DNA from 3 places in the Paenibacillus lutimineralis genome. Region 3 is predicted to be linked to each of the others. Evidence: riboswitches for the same ligand, from Rfam matches in the RefSeq annotation. Region 3 holds a riboswitch; each other region holds the start of a gene.
What was found. A riboswitch is a leader RNA that binds a small molecule or an ion and turns the genes downstream of it on or off. The one in region 3 is predicted to bind cyclic di-GMP.
Positions count from the first base shown of each region.

Region 1: it holds a riboswitch for cyclic di-GMP, as region 3 does, so the genes downstream of both, EI981_RS27155 (glycosyl hydrolase family 28-related protein) here and EI981_RS28215 (transglutaminase-like domain-containing protein) in region 3, are expected to answer to the same signal.
Region 2: it holds a riboswitch for cyclic di-GMP, as region 3 does, so the genes downstream of both, EI981_RS00275 (methyl-accepting chemotaxis protein) here and EI981_RS28215 (transglutaminase-like domain-containing protein) in region 3, are expected to answer to the same signal.

Region 1 is NZ_CP034346.1:6,095,736-6,098,060, reverse strand. It holds gene EI981_RS27160 (glycosyltransferase family 4 protein) at 1-980, shown strand, start outside; cyclic di-GMP riboswitch class I at 1,120-1,211, shown strand; gene EI981_RS27155 (glycosyl hydrolase family 28-related protein) at 1,285-2,325, shown strand, end outside.
Region 2 is NZ_CP034346.1:57,117-59,441, reverse strand. It holds gene EI981_RS00275 (methyl-accepting chemotaxis protein) at 1-1,147, opposite strand, end outside; cyclic di-GMP riboswitch class I at 1,306-1,394, opposite strand; gene spoIIE (stage II sporulation protein E) at 1,580-2,325, opposite strand, start outside.
Region 3 is NZ_CP034346.1:6,354,134-6,356,458, reverse strand. It holds gene EI981_RS28220 (DUF4291 domain-containing protein) at 1-512, shown strand, start outside; cyclic di-GMP riboswitch class I at 702-788, shown strand; cyclic di-GMP riboswitch class I at 848-935, shown strand; gene EI981_RS28215 (transglutaminase-like domain-containing protein) at 950-1,750, shown strand; gene EI981_RS28210 (LPXTG cell wall anchor domain-containing protein) at 2,031-2,325, shown strand, end outside.

The DNA.
Region 1 (2,325 bases), 260 kb from region 3:
TACGGGAAAATAATTATGAGATCATCCACTGCCACACTCCGATGGGAGGAGTATTGACCCGACTTGCAGCGAGACAGGCCCGCCGCACAGGCACGCGGGTTCTCTATACTGCTCATGGATTCCATTTCTTCAAGGGCGCTTCATTCCAGAATTGGCTGCTCTATTATCCGGTAGAGAAGTATTTATCTCGCTATACTGACTGTTTATTAACAATGAATGCGGAGGATTACAACCGGGCACTAGACCATCAATTCAAGGCAGGAGCGATCGCTTATGTACATGGGGTCGGAATCGATTTTGACAAATATAAGCCTGCCCATGAACAAGAGAAGAGGCAGCTAAGGGAAATGCATGGCATCGATTCTGACGAGTTCATCATGATTTATGCTGCCGAGTTAAGTCAACGTAAGAATCAGGCCTATCTCCTGGAGGTTGTGTCTCTATTGAGAGAGAGAATTCCCCGTTTTCGGCTGCTTTTGGCTGGGCAAGGTGCATTGGAAGGACAATATCGGGAGCAGGTGAGCCGGTTGGGATTGGAAAATCTCGTTACCTTTCTCGGCCATCGTACGGATATGGATCAGATCTATGCATTGGCGGATATCGCCGTGTCGTCCAGCAGACAGGAAGGGCTGCCTGTAAATATTATGGAGGCAATCGCTACCGGTTTGCCTGTAGTCGCTACAGATGTGCGGGGGAATCGAGATTTGGTAGAGCCGGGGACACACGGCTTTCTAGTTGGATTGGACGAGCCGTCTATATTCGCTGAACGTATCTGGGAGCTGTTCGACAATCCACAACTGAGAGCCGACATTCGCACGAACCGCGACAGACTTATCTCTCTCTATTCAGTGTCTCATGTATTAGGCGAGGTGATTCCAATATACACCGATGCGGCGAGACAGTGGGATATTAAGGAGAGGAACCCGGGTAATAAGAAGGACTCGACCTATCAATATAATGAGAGAGAAATAGGAAAATAGATTTACAGATTATGAGAGAATATGTTAATATTTAATAGACTAATATTGTTGAAATAAAGGCTGATTTCGATTCAACTTTGATAGATTACTCGCATACTATAAAACTATGAATCTATGAAACTCCGAATTGAATATGAGAACGACGAAACGGCAAACCGCGTGAAAGCGCGGGACGCAAAGCTATAGGGGCTTCGTGAGACGACAACTCTCACATGCCAGCCAGTTCCCGAAGGTTCTTAGGATATGAGAGTAGGAGGTCCTGAGACAAGGGGCCTTCTATTTTTTTATCCTAGGAGTGATTATGATGATGAACCGTGTATTCAGAAACATAGTTTTCATAGCTTTAATTATAGTGCTCAGCGGTGTAATCATGCCTGTTCCAGGTAACGCTGCAGCAGTTGCATCGGCAGCTGGAAGTACGGAATTGAATGTGAAGAATTATGGTGCAGTTGGCGATGGAAGCACGGACGATACGTCCGCTGTACAGCAGGCGCTTGATGCGGCAGCGGGCCGCGGGGGCCGCGTGTATTTTCCGGCTGGAACGTATAAGGTGAATCCGGAGAAGACGCTGATTGTCGAAGGGAATACGACGATTATCGGTGATGGAGCAAGCTCTGTAATTCAAGCCAGCAATCGCAGCTTCGGCTGGGAGATGATGAGGGCTACGGGAAGTCATATTGCGATCAGCGACATCACACTGGACGGCAATATGGCTGTGAATCGCGTGCTTGTTATCAGCGGTGGAAGCAGCGATGTGAAGGTCAAGAAGAGTATTGTCTCGAACGCTACGCATAGCAAGGACCCGGCCAGTGACTATTATACTGGCGTTGTGTCGGGAATCGTCGTGTACGGGAATTCCAATCAGATAGAGATTGATTCCACAGAAGTGAAGAATATCTCCGCGGTGAATCTAACTGCTGGCAGCTTGATTTCAAGAGGAATTTACGTGACGACGACCTGGGGCTCCAAGGAGAAGGCAGCGGTGAACGTTGCTATCAAGAACTCTCATATTCATCATATTGGACCGGCGGATGATGGAGACGGTATTTATTACGAGGATCCGAATGTGGATAGCAAGCAGGGCACGAATACGAAGAGTGTCATTGTCGGCAATACATTCGATCATAATGCCAAACGGGCCATTAAGATATATGCGCAAGGGATCACCGTTGAGAATAACCGGATTACGAATTCGTATCTGAACAACAACTATTACAAAGGCAAGGACAGTGGCAAGCTGGCTCCGGACATGTACTCGGGCATTAGTGTATACGGCTCCGACAATACGATTCGGAACAATACGATCAGTGGCGAAGGAAGCTATTATGCGGCGATTGAGGTAAGT
Region 2 (2,325 bases), 200 kb from region 3:
GCACGGATTGCTGGATGGAATCCATCTGCTTAATAACCCCGCCGATATTATCCCGTCCTATCTCAGACTTGTCCTTCATCTCCATTGATGCGTCCGACAACGCTGAAGTGCTGCTAGCAATCGTTCCTACGCCTGAATTGATCTCTTCCAGTGAAGTCACACTCTCGGAGATCGACTTGCTCTGCTGCGAGGCCTTCTCGGAGATTTCTTCAATATTATCGCTGATCGCCATAGAGCTCTCATGATTCGTCTCCAGCGTCTCGAACAGAATCTTCGATTGATCCGCCGATTGAATAGAGACCGTCTTGATCGTCGCTACCAGTTCATTCATATTGCGAACCGTTGCATTAAACTTCTCATTCACCTGACCCAGTTCGCTCTCATCCGTCTTCAACTGTACGCTGAAATCGCCTTTGCTAAGCTTGTCCAATGCGGACATGAGATCCTTCACGGGTGCAAATGTCCTCCGGGTCGTGAAATATTGAGACGACAAAATAACGATCAGAATGGCAATAAGTGCGAGAACCGTATATTTCAGCAAATCGGTTTGACCGGTCATAATTAGACTGGCATCGAAATCCATGCCTATGTATGAGAATATTTCACCATTCTTGTCCTGAACCGGATAGAGTACCGTTAACCAAACACCGTAATCGTCCTTATAAGGCTTTGTGAACGTAATTTTCTTTGTCTTCAGCATTTCCTCGACGCCCTTCACATGGTAAGCAGGCTGTCCAAGCATATCGCCCAGGAATAAGCCCTCACCCTCGAACATATCAAGGATTGCCGTCGGAAAAGCAATCATCTGGGTACTATCGTTCTCTACCTTCGCTCCAAAGATATAACCTTGTGCAACATCAGGGTGAGTCGCTGACAAGTCATCAAATACCTTCGTCAGCTTCTTCTGAAGCTCCGAATTGCGATCCGTGTCTGTCACCGCCGCTTTGGCTTCTTCCGGAGTGATCCTGTCCTTCCAGGCCTCCATGACCTTCTGTGAGTTGTCCTCCAACTGATTGGTTAATACGGCACCTTGAATATAGTAGCTGGCAGCAATCAAGATAACACCAGTCATCAGAATAGAGACACTCGTTAACAACATATTTTTCGTGACAATGCTCAAACGGTTAAAAAAACCAAAAATCTTCATATTCAGTCTCCTTTTCGTTCCAGATAGTGACTTGGAATTAAGCATAATTCCTTTCAATAAATTCGTTTTTTTTTACATTCTCCCTTCAATAAGTAGATCCACCTAAAATTTAGGCAAAAAAAAAGATAACCGCATAGCAAACACTATAGGTTACCTCTTTTAGCAACTGGCTGACATACCCCCATAAGGAGAATTAGTCCCTATAGCTTTGCGTCACTACCTTTCGATAGCTTTGCCCAAACATGTATAAAATTAGTTCAATGGATGGATCTATCTAACAAATTTCGACAACACGACATGATAATCTTACTATGATTTTCAAATCATTCCCATGATAAATAATACCATAATTGTGTACGTTGTATGAATTTTACCGTCTTTTGATTCGCTACTTAAGTCCTATCCTGCTAAAAAATGACTGCTTATCACGTGTCAGCTTACAGTCCGCGGTCGCTCCAGCCTTGATATTCCGGGAATATGCAGGGTCGCCCACTCGGGCAACAAATGATCAATTTTAGCTACTGCAACTGTCATATCATCATGGACCGTATTTTTCTGATAGCGAATCACTGTCTCCAGCAGGCAGTCGGCGATTTCCTGCGGGTCATCCGCATGAATCTCCGAGATCATCCGTTTGATCCACAGTTCCTTATTCACAGCATAACCGGGAGCATCATACACTCCGTCCGTCATCATAATCAAAATGTCGCCAGGAAGCAGCTGCACCGTAACCAGATCAATCTCAATATCCTGAATGATCCCAATCGGTAGATTGCTAGCCGTAATCGGTATAACCTCATTCCCTCGTTTGATAAAGCTCGGCGATGAACCAATCTTGAGGAACGTCGTCTGCGCGGAGAACTCATCGATCAGAGCCATATCAACCGTAGCATATACTTCATCCGGCGAACGAAGCATGAGAATCGAATTAACCGATTTCACCGCTAATTTCTCATCCATACCAGATTGAAGTAACTGTTCAAGAATGCCAAGCGCTGTGCTGCTCTCCAGCCGGGCCCGCTCACCATTGCCCATCCCGTCGCTGATGGCAACAGCAAAGGTTCCATTTCCAAGCTCCATTGCACTAAAGCTGTCCCCGGATAACAAGTCTCCGCCCTTAGCAGCCCCGGCGACTCCGGTCGTCACTTCGAAGGTCTTGGCCGAACCGAAAGTTACAG
Region 3 (2,325 bases):
TAGCAAAAGAAGCAGTTGCCTTACAGACTTTCGGCGAAAGCTTCAATATTAATCGCATGACATGGATAAAACCATCCTTTTTGTGGATGATGTATCGGTCTAATTGGGGGACAAAGAAAAATCAGGAATGTATTTTGGCTCTGGATGTACATATGGAAAAATTTAATGAATTGTTGAGGAAAGCGGTGCTAACCTCACCAGACTCAATGATATACAAAGGTTCAACTCAATGGGAAAAGGCATTTGAGGAAACAACAGTTTATTGCCAGTGGGATCCCGATAGAAATGTGAACGGCAATTCCATAAATCGTGCAGCCATTCAAATCGGTCTAAAAGGAATCACCTTAAAAGAATTTCTCGCCGATGGAATTTACCGCATTGAGGATTTGACACCGCTTGTGAAGAAATGGAATATACAGCGAAAGCAGGGGAAACTAAATTCCAAGAATCTACCAGTAGAAAGAATTTACCCTATTAAAGACAACGAAATTAGAAAAAGGCTGGATATGTGACAGCAAACTAAATTTCAGCTTGGCGGGATATTAGGCAATGACTTACGAGATGGGAGAAGAGTGATCATTTGTGATAATGAAGAATCGGTTACTTATGCCGAGAACGTTTACGCTCATGAGGGAGGGCCAATTTCCTCTTGATGGAAATAGAGTTGTTTGATATGATAGATTTACTTAATAGAAAGCTACTCACGATAATGGCAAACTTGTCGAAAGACAAGGACGCAAAGCTATAGGGTCTTCTTGACGAAATGTCAATGGCAGCCAGCTACCGAACGAATATGCTTTTTTTGTTTTTTATTGGACAAGCATTCATTAAAATCTGTGAAACTCTAATACGATAATGGCAAACTTGTCGAAAGACAAGGACGCAAAGCTACAGGGCCTTCTTGACGAAATGTCAATGGCAGCCTGGCCACCGAAGGGAGTTTTATAACATGCGTAACGTAGTCTTCGTTATTGTAGGACTTTTTGCGTTACTGATGTGGGCCCCGGCTGTACAAGCTGCACAATCTGAGGATTGGCTGGGCTTGGAGCAACTGGACCGTGGTGCGGTTGTCATTCGATATGACGTAAAAGCCGATGTCAAGACGAAGCTCATGATCACGAAAGGTCAAGATAATTATACATATGTGCTTTCGCCGAACAAACAGCAGGAAGCATTTCCACTTCAGATGGGTAACGGTGATTACACGGTCATCGTGCTGGAACAAGTCAGCGGCACCAAATATCAGATCGTTCAGGAAGCGCCAGTTACGCTTCAACTGACGAATGACAGCAAAGTGTTTTTGAACTCTGTACAGAATATCGATTGGAACGAAAGGGACAAGGCTGTTCAGCTTGCGAAGAAGCTAACTCGGTCTACCCAATCCGACGAAGAGAAGGTACAGGCTGTTTACGAATATATTATCGGGACGATCCAATATGACAAAGCTATTGCATCCAGCAAGTTGACGGACTACCTTCCCGATATCAACCGTACGATTGCAGGGCAGAAGGGGATATGCTACGACTATGCCTCCCTATTCGCTTCCATGCTGCGGAGCATCGACATTCCGGCCAAGCTGGTTATGGGAACATCGCAATACGTCGATGTTTACCACGCCTGGAATGAAGTTTATTTGAACGGGAAGTGGGTAACCATTGACACAACCGTCGATGCAAGCTGGAAAGTCAGAGGGGCCGAATTTAAAATGATTAAAGACGCCTCTCTCTATTCGGCAGCTAAATATTACTAATCAGTATACGATTAACCCAAGCTTTGGACGAAAGGTCCAAGGCTTGTTTGAGTTTGTCTAGAAATTGTAAAGATCTGGTCGGTATAATGCAAGAAGCCCTTTGGTTCTGAAGGAAAAAACAAGCACAATGAATCGTGCGCCAATAGAAATAAGTGGAGGTGATGGACTGGCAGGTCCCTTATCGGCATACAATTCAATGGAATATATGGCCCGATTTGCGCACGGTAAGCAAGATCGGAACCGAACATTATGAGGGTGATGTAGAGACTGAGGAGAGATCATGAAGAAAAAAATAAGTGGAATCATTGTGGCCCTGCTGCTTCTGATTCAATCGCTGTTTGGCGTATCCACCTGGACGGCCAATGCATCGGCAAGCGTGCAGGAAACAGTGCAAGAAGCCGTACAGGAAACTGTACAAGAAACCGTGCAGGAAAGTGTGCAGGAATCAGAGTATGGAAAGACGGATGACATCTATGACTCGTCGGCGCCTGTCGCCGATACAGAGAGTATTTTAACAAAAGTTGTGTTAACCGACATGAATGGTACCGTGATTGATGCGACTTATAATCCGGACG